Regions from separate parts of the Roseburia sp. OM04-10BH genome, predicted to be linked through region 4. Evidence: predicted binding sites of a transcription regulator. Region 4 holds the regulator's gene; each other region holds the start of a gene.
The links. Region 4 encodes Rex, which represses fermentation and respiration genes when NADH is low (regulators of the CRP and FNR family bind a similar motif). Its sites were predicted from a motif close to ATTGTTAANTANTTAACAAT; they were not measured.

Region 1: a site for Rex is predicted at 2,657-2,676, ahead of DXB43_RS11010 (enoyl-CoA hydratase-related protein). Genes of this name have one in related genera too.
Region 2: a site for Rex is predicted at 1,796-1,815, ahead of gap (type I glyceraldehyde-3-phosphate dehydrogenase). Genes of this name have one in related genera too.
Region 3: a site for Rex is predicted at 1,897-1,916, ahead of DXB43_RS06360 (iron-sulfur cluster assembly scaffold protein). Genes of this name have one in related genera too.

The regions. Positions count from the first base shown of each region.
Region 1 covers NZ_QTZI01000010.1:86,782-90,673, forward strand. The annotation lists gene mutY (A/G-specific adenine glycosylase) at 1-471, opposite strand, end outside; gene DXB43_RS11000 (hypothetical protein) at 524-718, opposite strand; gene DXB43_RS11005 (pyridoxal phosphate-dependent aminotransferase) at 833-2,002, opposite strand; gene DXB43_RS11010 (enoyl-CoA hydratase-related protein) at 2,694-3,488, shown strand; gene proC (pyrroline-5-carboxylate reductase) at 3,570-3,892, shown strand, end outside.
Region 2 covers NZ_QTZI01000002.1:174,580-178,471, reverse strand. The annotation lists gene DXB43_RS03250 (HAD family hydrolase) at 1-55, shown strand, start outside; gene DXB43_RS03245 (histidinol-phosphatase HisJ family protein) at 261-1,073, opposite strand; gene gap (type I glyceraldehyde-3-phosphate dehydrogenase) at 1,924-2,940, shown strand; gene DXB43_RS15375 (phosphoglycerate kinase) at 3,122-3,892, shown strand, end outside.
Region 3 covers NZ_QTZI01000004.1:234,972-238,863, reverse strand. The annotation lists gene DXB43_RS06365 (GGGtGRT protein) at 133-1,143, opposite strand; gene DXB43_RS06360 (iron-sulfur cluster assembly scaffold protein) at 1,163-1,855, opposite strand; gene DXB43_RS06355 (putative ABC exporter domain-containing protein) at 1,994-3,571, opposite strand; gene DXB43_RS06350 (ABC transporter ATP-binding protein) at 3,564-3,892, opposite strand, start outside.
Region 4 covers NZ_QTZI01000003.1:148,000-151,891, reverse strand. The annotation lists gene DXB43_RS04600 (NAD(P)H-hydrate dehydratase) at 1-1,028, opposite strand, end outside; gene DXB43_RS04595 (hypothetical protein) at 1,032-1,685, opposite strand; gene DXB43_RS04590 (redox-sensing transcriptional repressor Rex) at 1,697-2,347, opposite strand; gene DXB43_RS04585 (ABC-F family ATP-binding cassette domain-containing protein) at 2,425-3,892, opposite strand, start outside.

The sequences.
Region 1 (3,892 bases), on a different contig from region 4:
ATCCGCATCATCCTCTGTTACCCGGGATATGACACGGAGCACATTTCCATCCACCGCCGGTACCGGAATGCCAAATGCGATAGATGCGATGGCTCCTGCCGTATAATGACCAATTCCTTTCAACTTTGTCAGTGCCTCATAATCTGCCGGAAGCTCTCCATGATAATTCTCCATGACCGTCTGTGCTGCAATCTGCATATTTCTCACCCGGTTGTAGTATCCAAGTCCTTCCCAGAGTTTCAAAAGCTTCTCCTCCGGGCAGTCTGAAAGTGCTGCCACATCCGGCAGCTCCTTTAAAAACCGGTCAAAATATGGTTTTACCGCTTCCACTCTGGTCTGCTGCAGCATAATTTCAGACACCCACACCCGGTATGGGGTCGGCTCATTGCGCCAGGGCAACACTCTGGCATGGTCTTTAAACCAATTTAATAATGGTTCTATCAGGGTTGTCAGGTCAAATGGTTCTCTCATGGTTCCTCTTTCTAATTCTATTTCTGTTTCGTGGGTGCAGGGTTGTACGTTGCTATCGATAGTTTGAACCGAGCATATCCCGGCAGTCCGTTAAGTTCTGATGCCACATAAAGCCGATAAGTGGCACTAAGAATTTCGAAGGGATACAGCCTTCGCTGGCAACCGGTGCAAATTCACATCCATGTTCACATGCACCTCGCTGGCACATCCCTGTGCCAGCGTTGCCGGATGCCGGACGAAATTCCAATTGCCACTAACCGCCTTTATCAGGCATCCTTATTTAACGGACTGTCCGGGTATCTTATCAACAATACCATCTACTCACGTAAATCAAATGCATCACATAATAATTTTCCAATTATTAGAACTGTGCTACGAATTCAGCAATTTTCTCCAGACAGGCACGAATGACATCCTGCGAATATGCATAGGAGCATCGTACAAAGCCTTCTCCGCATGTACCGAAGGCATTTCCCGGGATAACGGCTACCTTCTGTTCCTGCAACAGGCGGTTACAGAATTCTTCACTGGTAAATCCTGTTTTTCGAATGTCCGGAAATACATAGAATGCGCCTTCCGGTTCTGCTACGGCTAATCCCATCTTACGGAATCCCTCTACCATCAGTGTTCTTCTGGCATCATACTCTTCCCGCATGACTGCAATCTCTTCATCTCTCACCGGACTGGTCAATGCTTCCAATGCCGCATACTGGCTGGTGGTTCCTGCTGACATAGTTGTAAACTGATGTATTTTATTCATATGGAAAATAACATCCTTTGGTCCTGCTGCAATTCCCATACGCCATCCGGTCATGGCAAATGCTTTGGAAAATCCGTTTAATACAACGCAGCGCTCATACATACCCGGAAGGGATGCGATGGAAACATGTTTCTTTCCATAGGTTAATTCTGCATAGATTTCATCGGTAATCACGAACAAATCATGTTCCTTTACCACTTCTGCGATTGCCTCTAAATCTTCCTTTTCCATAATGGCTCCGGTCGGATTGTTCGGATAGGAAATCAGTAAGACTTTGGATTTCTCCGTTATCTTTTCCTCTAACTGTTCTCTGGTCAGACGGAATTTATTCTCCGCTCTTAATTTTAATGATACCGGAACACCGCCACATAATTCAATACATGGAATATAGGAAACGTAGGAAGGTTCTGCCACTAAGACTTCCTCCCCCGGATTCACCAGTGTCCGAAGAGCTAAATCAATTCCTTCGCTGGCTCCCATGGTAATCAGTATTTCGTCCTGTTTATCATAATGCAAATCAAATTTTGTCAGGTAATCCGCTGCCGCTGCACGCAGCTCTACGGTTCCGCGGTTATCGGTGTATTTGGTATCCCCCTTTTTTATAGAAGCAATTGCTGCCTCTCTTACATGCTCCGGTGTCGGGAAATCCGGTTCGCCTACACCCAGTGAAAGTGCACCTTCCATGGTATTTGCCACATCAAAGAAATCCTTGATTCCGGAATCCGGCATATCCTGTACGATTTTTGATAAGTATGATTTTGTATCTTTCATTTTCATTGACCTCTCTTTGTACAAGTCCTGTCATGTAATTACGCAATTATTTTTTAGAAGCAGTGGTTTTCGAATTTTAAGCAGCTTTTCTATAGTCTTTTTAGAAATCAGAATGCTACAATTCTAAAAAAGTGCTTTTTTCTCTTGGGATAGTGCCTGTTTTTCCAATGTTTGACAGTATGCCTTCTGCGGTTCGCCTGATTACGGATATCATTTAGGTGCCTTGCTAGCAGCTCTTGGCATTTCTTTTGTTAACTGGCAATCCTGGCACATGGATGTGCCAGGAAGGCGCATTGGAGCACGGATGTGACTATGCGCCGGTTGCCGGAAAAACAGCTTTATAAGCAGAAATGCCTAGAGCTGCTTAAAGGTGCCTTAGATATCCGTAACAGACGGACCACAAAAGGCATCCGGTCAAAGCAGGCGGCAAAACAGACAACAATAAGAAAAAAGCACTTTTAAGAATTGTATACATTCTGCTTTCAACAAAAAATCTTATAGAAAAGCTGCTTAAAATTCCAAAAATCCGCTTCCTCACAAAAACCATTGCGTAATCACATGACAAGTCTTTTCCTATTGTAGCACAATCCCTGTAAAATACCAGTTTTTATTGACAAATCCCTCCAAAAGTTATACCATTATAAGTATTGAAACATTGTTAATAATTTATCAATCAGGAGGGTCCTATTTCATGAACAACTTAACTTTAACAGTTGAAAACGAAATTGCAGTTCTTACTATTACTAGACCTGCAGCATTAAACGCATTGAATTCCGAAACATTGGATGAACTGAACACTGTTCTTACCGAAATCGAGGGAAGAGACGATATCAAAGTCGTTATCTTAACCGGTGGTGCTGATAAGAAAGGTAACGAATTCAAATCTTTCGTTGCTGGTGCTGACATCGCTGAGATGGTTAACTTCTCTGCTGCTGAAGCAAGAGCATTCGGTATGAAAGCTTCTGTTCCATTCTTTAAATTAATGAATATGAGACAGGTAACTATTGCTGCTGTTAATGGATTCGCTTTAGGTGGCGGATGCGAAATTTCTATGGCATGTGATATCCGTATTGCTTCTGACAACGCAGTATTCGGACAGCCTGAGTGTGGTCTTGGAATCATCCCAGGATTCGGTGGTACACAGAGACTTGCCCGTCTTGTTGGCATGGGACGTGCAAAAGAAATGATCTTCACCTGCGATAACATCGATGCAAACGAAGCATACCGCATCGGACTTGTAAACAAAGTTGTTGCAAAAGAAGAATTAATGCCAACCGCAAAAGCTATGGCAGAGAAAATTATCTCTAAAGGAAGCTATGCAGTATCTATCGCAAAAGCTGCTATCAACAACGGATATGATATGGATATCAAGAATGCTGTTGAAATGGAAGCTAACCTGTTTGGCGTAACCTGCTCTACCCATGATAAAAAAGAAGGCATGAGTGCTTTCTTAGAGAGAAGAGCCGCTGACTTAACAGATTTCTAATTGAACTTATACTTAGACAATATCAAAGGGGATATTCCAGTAGCATCTGGGATATCCCCTTTCATAAAAGGAGAATGCATCATGTTAGATAAAAAAATTGGTTTTATCGGAAGCGGTAATATGGGTCGTGCCATGATTGGCGGAATTATCTCTTCCGGTCTGGTTCCTGCCAGCCACCTGATTGCCAGTGCGAAAACCCAGGTCACACTGGATACACTTTCTGAGCAGTATGGTATCCGCACCACCTTAGACAATGAGACTGTTGCTGTAGAATCCGATATCATTTTTCTTGCTGTAAAACCATATCTTTATGAAACAGTCATCAAAGAAATCAAAGACAGTGTTACCGATGACAAAATCATAGTTGCCATTGCTGCCGGACAGACCATTTCACGGATTGAATC
Region 2 (3,892 bases), on a different contig from region 4:
CGGACTGTATCATGCATTCGAACGGCTGCATCTGTTGGGGGAGGATTTGAAGTAAAAACAATTTTCTTATGATAGAAAAAGGCGGCGTGGTTTGTCAACTTAGGAGACATGATAAGTGCCCTTTACTGTATTTATGTTGTTTCCGCAGTTGACGAACCGCGCCGTTACTTTTGCATACACAGGAAAAATCGCATGCCTGCATACAGATTTGGTGAACACCGCAATAAGAAGAGAAATTCGTAAAGCGTGATTCCCATAGTTTACAACGGAAGAAAAGCCGGTTTTCTCTTTTCGAATACAGTAAAATACTGAAAGCCCGCTGCCTTTAAAATGTCCGGTACTTTTGCAAAATCAAATGCAACATGCTCCGGTTTGTGGGCGTCGGCACCGATGGTAATGATTTCACCGCCTAGTTCGTGATAACGTTTTATAATATCTTCTGTTGGATTCGGATGTCCCAGACCATATTTGAAACCACCGGTATTGATTTCAATTCCTTTTCCCATATCAATGAGCTTTTCTAAAATCGCATCAATGACATCGGCATATTTCTGATAAGAATATTCAAGGTTCCGGTTTGGACCGTAGCGTACCACATAATCGATATGTCCATATACATCAAAATGATCAAATACCGCAAGATTTTCCAGGATAGATTTAAAATATTCCAGATAAGCCTGCTGTTCGGTTTTTCCTTCAAAAAAGCGGGAGTAGTAAGGGTCTTTGCCGTGGATTACATGGGAAGAGCCGATGACAAAATCAAAGTCATACCGGCTTATCAGTTCCTGATGTTTCGCTGCAAGATGAGGCTGCAATCCAAGCTCAATGCCGGTCAGCACTTTTATTTTATCTTTGTATTGCTGTCCCAGCTTCTGGATAGTTGGGAAGTAGACCGGAGTGTCTAAGATAAATTCCGGTTCATCCTCCGGATGTTCTTTTGGATAATCATAATCCATATGGTCGGTAATGCAGATTCCGCCAAGTCCCAGTTCGATAGAGGCTTTAATCATGGATTCCGGTGAGGTCTCACTGTCGGTAGAAAAAGCAGTGTGCATATGTGTGTCCCAAAGCATAGTGTACTCCTTTCTGTGGGTGGTGTATGGCGGGTAAGGTTGTGCAGGTGGGAAACTGGATGAGAAAGTTTCTTCCCAAAAGCACCGGGACGCTTGTATGCAAGAATCCGGCACTTCTACCGGCAGTATTTTTCTTTCTTTTATAATAAGCAGTCTTTCCAATGTTTGACCGTATACTGCATTTTGTCTGCCGGCGTGCGGATACCGTGAACAGCGTCTGTTAGGGACTCTTAGAATTCCCTTTGCAACCCGGCAACGCTGGTACATGGATGTACCAGCGAGGCACAATCTGAATATGGATATGAATTTGTGCCGGTTGCCGCAAATCAAATATCTTTGCAGGAATTCTTAGAGTCCCTTCAGACAAAGTGTGGTATCCGCTGCTGGCAGACAAAAGCAGTATACGGTCAAAGCAGCCGGAAAGACAGCCTAATTTCAAGAAAAATACTGCCCGTGAAGTGCTGCGGATTCTCACATCATAACTGTTCCAGTGTTTTCGGGAAGAAGCTTTCCCATTCCTTTCGCCTACATATTGCACAAACCTTACCCGGTGTTTACACATTTCTACTAAGAAAAATGTTACATTTTCACAAGTATAGTAAAATCTTTGTATATAATACACAGAATACTATAATAGAAATTTGACAATCTGTCAAAAGACAGTATGAAAAATGGAAAAGCTATTGTAACATTTGTTTGAAAATGAGAAAGAAGAAATAAAAATAGTGAAAAAATTAACAAAGTGATGGGAACTACTTGAACTTTCGACAAAAATTGGTTAGAATAATACCAGATTGGGTACAATCCCAAATAAAGATATTTTATATTAAATTTCTAGGAGGAATTAATAATGGCAGTAAGAGTAGCAATTAATGGATTCGGCCGTATTGGTCGTCTGGCATTCAGACAGATGTTTGGTGCTGAAGGATACGAAGTAGTAGCAATCAACGATTTAACAAGCCCTAAAATGTTAGCACACTTGTTAAAATATGATTCTTCTCAGGGTAAATATGAGCATGCTGATGAAGTATCCTGCACAGATGATTCTATCATCGTATGTGGAAAAGAAATCAAAATCTATGCATTCCCAGATGCAAACAACTGCCCATGGGGTGAATTAAAAGTTGACGTTGTATTAGAGTGTTCAGGTTTCTATACAAGCAAAGAAAAAGCACAGGCACACATCAATGCAGGTGCTCGTAAAGTTGTTATTTCTGCTCCAGCAGGTAATGACCTTCCTACAATCGTATACAACACAAACCATGAGACATTAAAAGCATCTGATACAATCATTTCAGCAGCTTCTTGTACAACAAACTGCTTAGCACCTATGGCTGATGCATTAAATAAATATGCTCCAATCCAGTCTGGTATCATGGTAACAATCCATGCTTACACAGGTGATCAGATGACTCTTGATGGACCACAGAGAAAAGGTGATTTAAGAAGATCTCGTGCAGCAGCAGTTAACATCGTTCCAAACAGCACTGGTGCAGCAAAAGCTATAGGACTTGTTATCCCAGAACTGAACGGAAAATTAATCGGATCTGCTCAGCGTGTTCCAACCCCTACAGGATCTACAACAATCTTAACAGCAGTTGTTAAGAAAGCTGGCGTTACAAAAGAAGATATCAATGCAGCTATGAAAGCAGCAGCTAACGAGTCCTTCGGATACAACGAAGACGAAATCGTATCTTCTGATATCGTTGGAATGAGATTCGGTTCTCTGTTCGATGCAACACAGACCATGGTTAACCAGGTATCTGATGATCTGTACGAAGTACAGGTTGTTTCTTGGTATGATAACGAGAACAGCTACACATCTCAGATGGTTCGTACAATCAAATACTTCAGCGAGTTAGCATAATTTACGAGAGAAACCCGCAAAGCGTGTTTCCCGTAGTTTAACGAACAATCACTGCACGGTAGACTACTTTTTTAAGCGACAGGCTGCCAGAGTGCAGATAAGACTCAGGAAAAGGGTCCGGTCTTTTAGGACCGGGCTCTTTCTTGCTATTAGAAATAAAATTTAAAGGAGACTACTTAATATGTCATTAAATAAAAAATCTATAGATGATATTAATGTAAAAGGACTTCGCGTTCTTTGCAGATGTGATTTCAACGTACCATTAAAAGAAGGAAAGATTACAGACGAGAACCGTCTGGTTGCAGCTCTTCCTACAATCAAGAAATTAATCGCTGATGGTGGAAAGGTTATCCTTTGCTCCCATTTAGGAAAAGTAAAAACAGAAGAAGATAAACAGACCAAAACTCTTGCACCAGTAGCAGCAAGACTTACAGAGTTATTAGGACAGGAAGTTAAATTTGTTGTTGACCCTGAAGTTGTTGGTGAGAACGTAAGAGCAGCAGTAGCAGCTATGAACGATGGCGATGTTATCTTACTTGAGAATACACGTTTCAGACCAGAAGAGACAAAGAACGGAGAAGCTTTCTCTAAAGACCTTGCTTCTATCTGTGATGTATTTGTAAATGATGCATTCGGAACAGCTCACAGAGCACATTGTTCTAACGTAGGTGTTGCACAGTTAGTTGACACTGCAGTAGTTGGATACTTAATGCAGAAAGAAATCGACTTCCTTGGAAATGCAGTAGAGAATCCGGTAAGACCATTCGTTGCAATTCTTGGTGGTGCAAAAGTTGCTGATAAATTAAATGTAATCAACAACTTACTTGAGAAATGTGATACCTTAATCATCGGTGGTGGTATGGCTTACACATTCTTAAAAGCAAAAGGATATGAAATCGGAATCTCTTTAGTAGATGATACTAAGATCGACTATTGTAAAGAAATGATGGCA
Region 3 (3,892 bases), on a different contig from region 4:
TCCCTAATAAATTACCATCTGGTTGTCAAACGTGGTTGTCAAATAAGTGTCAAACAGTTGTCAAACGACACGATTTCAACTACTTTTTACCACATCTTAATACTCTTAAAAGTGTTGATTTTACGCACTTTCTTAGAATTTACCAGCTTTTGCTGCTTCCTCAACAGAAACGGCAACTGCTACTGTAGCACCAACCATTGGGTTATTACCCATTCCGATTAAGCCCATCATCTCAACGTGAGCCGGTACGGAAGAAGAACCTGCAAACTGTGCATCAGAATGCATACGTCCCATAGTATCTGTCATACCATAAGAAGCAGGACCTGCAGCCATGTTATCTGGGTGAAGGGTACGTCCTGTACCACCGCCGGATGCTACAGAGAAGTATTTCTTACCCTGCTCGATACATTCTTTCTTGTATGTACCTGCAACCGGATGCTGGAAACGTGTTGGGTTGGTAGAGTTACCGGTAATGGAAACACCTACGTTCTCATGATGCATGATTGCAACACCTTCCTGAACATCATCAGCACCGTAACATTTTACAGTTGCACGAAGTCCGTTAGAATATGCTTTTTCATATACAACGTTAAGTTTAGCTGCTTTGTAATCATACTGTGTCTCAACAAATGTAAATCCGTTGATACGTGAAATAATCTGTGCAGCATCTTTTCCAAGTCCGTTTAAGATAACACGAAGTGGTTTCTGACGTACTTTGTTTGCTTTCTCAGCGATTCCGATTGCACCTTCAGCAGCTGCAAAGGACTCGTGTCCAGCTAAGAAACAGAAGCACTCTGTCTCTTCCTCTAATAACATTTTTCCAAGGTTACCATGTCCAAGACCTACTTTTCTGTGGTCAGCAACAGAACCTGGAATACAAAATGCCTGAAGACCTTCACCGATTGCTGCAGCAGCATCAGCAGCTCTTTTGCATCCTTTTTTGATTGCGATTGCTGCACCTATAGTGTAAGCCCAGCAAGCGTTCTCGAAACAGATAGGCTGGATTTTCTTTACCTGATCATATACATCAAGTCCAGCATCTTTTGTAATTTTTTCAGCTTCTTCAATAGAGCTGATACCATAGCTGTTTAATACAGCGTTAATCTGGTCAATTCTTCTTTCATATCCTTCAAATAATGCCATTATCTTCGTCTCTCCTTTCTTACTCTTCTCTTGGGTCAATGATCTTAACAGCATCAGCTACACGACCATACTGGCCTTTTGCTTTTTCCCATGCAGTGTTAGGGTCATCACCTTTTTTGATAAAGTCTGTCATTTTTCCAAGAGAAACGAACTGATATCCGATAACTTCGTTGTTCTCGTCAAGAGCGATGCCTGTTACATAACCTTCAGCCATCTCTAAGTAACGAACACCTTTCTCCTTTGTTGCGTACATAGTACCAACCTGGGAACGAAGTCCTTTTCCTAAATCTTCCAGACCAGCACCTACTGCAAGTCCGTCATCAGAGAATGCACTCTGAGTACGTCCGTAAACGATCTGTAAGAATAACTCTCTCATTGCTGTATTGATTGCGTCACAAACAAGGTCAGTATTTAATGCTTCAAGAATTGTTTTTCCCTGAAGAACCTCTGCTGCCATTGCTGCTGAATGTGTCATACCTGAGCATCCGATTGTCTCAACCAGTGCTTCTTCAATCACACCATTTTTTACATTTAATGAAAGCTTGCAGGCACCCTGCTGTGGTGCACACCAGCCTACACCGTGTGTAAATCCTGAAATATCTTCAATTTTTTTGGAATGAACCCATTTTCCTTCTTCTGGAATTGGAGCTGGCTCATGTTTTGCGCCCTTGGCAACAGGACACATGTTTTCGACTTCCTTCGTGTAAATCATTATAAGACTCCTTTCGATATGAAATATATATCATGTTAAACTTTGTTATACATTTAACACACCGCCCTCATTTTCTCACATTTTTTGACATTCGTCCAGTCTTTTTTACAGGAAATGCCCCTTAATTTTCTCAATTTGTTAATCTAATGCCTCCATCCGCTCAAATGCAAAGGATGCTCCGATTGCTCCAACCAGTGTCAGCAGGAATATAACGACTATCATCATAATAAATCCTGCAGTCACAGAAATGAACGCTCCCGTTGCTACTGCCACAATGATTCCGACACATAATACCAGTCCCTGGAACAGCATCCGAAGAATCGTTCTGCCCAGTTCTCCAAACATTTTCCCTATCACGACATCTGCCAGCATATTCATATAAAGCTTATTAGCATTCAGGCACATATATAAAATGACGGTCAAAATCATGTAAGACACCGGAAGTCCCATTACGATACTGCCCGGCAGCGTAATCAGAAGTCCGTCAATCAGCGCACGGATATGCTCCATTTTGGTGGCATACCACATTTTCTTAAAATTGCTGTCCGGAATCAGATAGGTGTATGGATTTGCCAGTTCCTTCGACCACTTCGTCTTATAACCGCTGAAAATAAAGATAACATAGGCAATGACGCCCGGAATTACAAACATTTTAAAAGGCTGGCTGGAAATTTTATTATAATAAGAGACAACCGCAATTGCCACACCTATGACCAGAAACAGCACCGAATTCCAGCCAAAGATAAAGAAACGGTTTTTACGGTATTCTAATACCTGCCGGTAGAAAATTGCTTTAGCGTAAGTTCCCTTATAAGCCATCTTTACATTCCGTAAATACTTTTTCTTGCCATTTCCCACTACAACCTCGCCCTTTTTCGAGCGTTTCATCCGGTCATCATAATCTTCTGCAAATTTTGCAGCATCTTCATAGAATTCTCCGGTACACTTCATCTTTTTCGCATAAAGTACCAGAAAAACAGTACTGGTTAAAAGAAGTACGGTTGCCACCACATTGATTCCTGCAGGGCCTATGATAATAAGCTGAATCAATGCAATTTCCCAGCCTATAATCGGAATCAGCTGTACCACCGGAAGCTGGATTAAGTCCACAAACACAGATAACTGCATACCTTTCACCGAAACAAAGTAGATTGCAACCAGTGCAAAAGCTGCCATTACTCCATACATAATATAAGTAAGTACGGTAAAGAACTGTTTGGGAAGTGTTTCATTTCCATAGCAGATAATCATTAACGCTCCCTCTAAAATATTTTCCAGTACACCAGCATAAAGGAAATATAAAATCATCTTATATGGTGTAACACCAAATACACCAATTCCAAGTACCAGTACAAATAGTTCAACAATAAAATTGGTTAAGAACTGCTTCATTCCGGCATGAAGAATAACTTTCTTCGGTTCTTCCGGTGCAGCAAATACAAAATGTACTTCTGACGGGCGGAACAACAGTCCTTTTCTCTTGATATAGGAAATCAGATTTGCCGGAACAATCATAACCATCAGTACGGATAAAACAGTTGCAATTCCTTCCGGGCTGTTTAATCCGAAATCGACAGACATGGAACCAAGTCCATACAATACCAATGCTGCATATAAAACAACAAATACCAGTGCAAGAAAAGTCTGTGGCCGTTTCAGGCTCCGCTTCACTTTATTCTTAATGGTCTGGGAAAAAACAAAGGAAAGACTACTCATGTTCTTCACCACCAGTCTTTGGTTCTGTCACTTCAAAGAACAGTTCTTCTATGTCTTTATCCGCAATTTCATTTTTGTTAAATGTTGCTATAATTTTCCCTTGTTCCATTACAAACATCACATCCCACAAATCTTTTACCATTTCAAGCATATGGGTACTGATAAGAATGGTACAGCCTTTCTCTTTTAACTCAAGCACAACTTCTTTCAGTTCTTTTATGGCTGCCGGGTCAAGTCCAACCATTGGCTCATCCAACATCACAACCTTTGGATGAATAGCAAGTGCACAACAGATACTGACCTTCTGCATCATTCCTTTGG
Region 4 (3,892 bases):
ACCATTGGTACTGCCGCATTCTTAAGTACCGTCTTTACAATACTGTGTGCCACATCACTTTTGCCAATTCCAGGTCCTAAAATAATAACATCTGCCCAGGACAGACATTCTATCAGCTGCTGTGTATCAGCCTTTTTTGCAGAATAGGTAGTAAGAATTGCCTCCGGCACTGCTGTCTGTAAGATAATACGGTTTTCTTCCGGTGTATATATTCTCACCAGACCACAGCCACTGCGATAAGCTGCCTTTGCTGCAAGAACCGCCGCACCTGCCATATTCACGCTTCCGGCAACCAGAAGGACTTTTCCAAAGGTTCCCTTGTTCGAATCAGCAGCACGATTATTTAAAGAATTTAAATCTTCCTTTGTGATTGCATAAGCTGCAGGTCTTTTATCTAACCAGCTTTCTTCTCCGATTCCGATATCCTTAACCGTAATATTTCCGCAGTATTCTGCACCAGGAAATAATACCATTCCGGTCTTGCAGTAAGCAAAGGTTACGGTATCATCTGCTTTGAATGCACCACCTAATACAGCTCCATTATCTGCCGAGACACCGGATGGTATATCCACCGCCAGCCGGTGGGCACTGCTCTGGTTTAGCCGTTCCATCAAGTGCACCAGTTCATCATCTAATTTTCGTGATAATCCTATACCAAATAACGCATCAATAATCAGGCTGTAGGAATTTGCATCCTCCATTTCATCAATAAATGGTACACCATATGATGCCAGGATTTCATACTGTTCTTTTGCCTGCTTTGAAAAATGTGTTTTATTTCCATAGAGATATACTTCAACCGGAATGTGGGATAAGTATAACAATCTTGCAATTGCCATACCATCGCCGCCGTTATTTCCGGTTCCACACACTACCAGCACGCGGTTACATGAAATTTCTTTTTCCTGTATTACTTCTATCGCAGAAAGTGCTGCCCGCTCCATCAGAACCATGGATGGCACTTTAAAATGTTCGATTGTATTGGTATCACATGTTTTCATTTCCCGGGAATTTACAAGATATTCCATAAATTAATTCCTTTCGTCCGCATTTTCCACCGCTTTTTTTCCCTGCAGACGGTCTTCATCTTCCTGCCGCAGATCAAAAATATTTAAAATATCCACACCAAAAATATCATGCATATAAGAATAAATCTGCCGGTTGTTGATTTCACGGTTCTGTTTTTTGATGATATTTTTCTTAAGTTCTACCCTTACCTTATCAATCCAAGCCGTAATTTCATCTGCTTCTTTGCTGTTCTGTCTTAGTCTCTCATAGCAGTAACGCATGCTTTCTAACATAAGTTCCTGATTTGCACTGTTTATATTTCGTGGAAGTTCAATTAATTCATCCTCAATTTCTTCCATTTTGACATTGACTTCATCAATCAGTCTCTTGTCTTCATCTAATTTTCTGGAAGAAATATCCCCCTCATTTTCCTCATGAGTTCCTTCCATGTTGACAACAATGCTTTTCATCAACCGATTCTTTGTCTTTTTCAGTTCTTTCAAATCATTATTAAGCTTTCCCTGCTGTTCTAACAACTGATTTAACTTTTCTTCCAGCTGCTTGATTTCACTGGTTTTTCCGCTTAAAGCAAAAAGCCTGTGCCATTTCTGATCCAATACAAGTATTGGTACTTTTCTGCTTTCTAATGCTTCCAGAAATTCCTTGTCATCTTTCATGCAAAACACCTCTATTCCAGCGTTTCCTTTTTCCTTTTGTTCTTTGTCATGTTATAGGATAACTGCATCAGGCTGTCTGATAAATGTACATTTTCCACTACAACATTTTCATCCAACACTTCCAGATCTACATGGGCAAAATTCCAGATTGCATGTACACCAAGGCTTACCAGCTGGTTTGCCACAGCATCTGCCTTTTCTTTCGGCATAGTCAGTGTAGCAATATCTACCTTATGTGTCTTTACAAATTCTTCCAGTTTATCAATCATTTCGATTTTATTGCCACGAATGGATTTTCCGCATAACTCCGGATTCACGTCAAACAATCCTACTATGACGAAGCCGAGTTTTTCAAACTTCACATAATTGGCAAGTGCCTGTCCTAAGTTACCAGCTCCAATAATAATAATATTATGCTGTTCATTTAATCCCATAATCTTTCCGATTTCTTCATACAGAAATTGTACATTGTAACCATATCCCTGCTGTCCAAAACCACCAAAATTATTTAAATCCTGTCTGATCTGCGATGCGGTCACTTTCATTCTTGCACTCAGTTCATTCGATGAAATACGTTCTACCCCTTCATCTAAAAGTTCCCCCAGATATCGGTAATATCTTGGCATTCTACGAATTACTGCCTGTGATATTTCTTTGCTCATTCTGCCAGTTCCTCCTGCTCTCAATACCCTACAATAATTATAGTTTCTTGCCGAAAGGATGTCAATGTGTTACAACTTTAACAATCTTTCTGTAAACTTAATTCTTCCCATTTTGCATAGAGTTCTTCCAGCGCTGCCTCTTCCTGCATCTGCTCCTCATGGATTTTGTTTAATTCATAGGAATTTGATGCTACCTCCGGCTTTGACAGTTCATCATTTAATGCTTCTATCTTTGCCTCTCTCTTAGCAATTTCATCTTCTGTACGCTTTAATTCGTTTTCCAGCTTACGTTTTGCTGCCTGCTGTTTCTTCATTTCTTCCCAGCTTAACTTCTGTTTTCCTCCGCCGGATATCTGCTCTGTTCCATTATTTTCTCCAGTTCCATCGGAAACAATGACATTTCCTTTTGCCCCTGAATTGTCTGCACGATCCTGTGTAGCTGTGCCAAACGCCGCTAACTCCTGAACTTCCTTTTTCTCCAGATAATAATCGTAATTTCCAATATAATTTAGAATTGTTTCATTCTTTAAATCAAGAATTCTGCTGGCAGTTTTATTAATAAAATAACGGTCATGGGATACATAAAGCACCGTTCCGGTATAGGAATTGATGGCTGACTCTAAAATTTCCTTTGACATAATATCAAGGTGGTTGGTCGGCTCGTCTAAAATTAAGAAGTTCGCATTGGATAACATCAGTTTTGCCAGTGAAACACGGCCTCTTTCTCCACCACTGATATCACGAATCCGCTTAAACACATCATCATCCGTAAATAAAAATGCTGCTAACACATTTCGAATCTTCGTTGCCTTCAGATTCGGATAAGCATCTGCAATTTCATCAAATAACGTCTTATCCGGGTCTAAATTCTGATGCTCCTGATCGTAATATCCGATTTCCACATTGCTTCCAAGCTTTATCTCCCCGGCATCTGCGTCTACAATTCCATTGATTATCTTTAAAATGGTGGTTTTCCCGGTACCGTTATTTCCGATTAAAGCAACTTTTTCCCCTCGCTTAATCTGAAAATCAATGTTTGAAAACAGTTTATGCTCGTAAGATTTTGAAAGTCCTTTCACCGAAAGTACATCATTTCCACTGGTAATTTCCGGCTCCAATGTAATATGCATATCTGTTTTTTCATCGATTGGCTTCTCAATACGTTCTATTTTATCCAATGCCTTCTCACGGCTTTCTGCACGCTTAATGGACTTTTCCCGGTTAAAGGATTTTAACTTGGATATTACTTCTTCCTGGTGCTTGATTTCCCGCTGCTGGTTATAATACTGTCGCAAAAGACTTTCCCGCTGTATTTCCTTCTGCCTCGCATATGCGGTATAATTTCCCGGAAATACCGTTGCCGTATGGCGGGATATTTCCACTACCTTCGTAACAATCCGGTCTAAGAAATAACGGTCATGGGCTACGATAATTACGGCTCCTTTATAATTCAAAAGATAGTTTTCAAGCCATGCAATCGATGCCATATCAAGGTGGTTGGTCGGCTCGTCGAGCATGATAATATCAGGCTTTGTCACCAGAAGT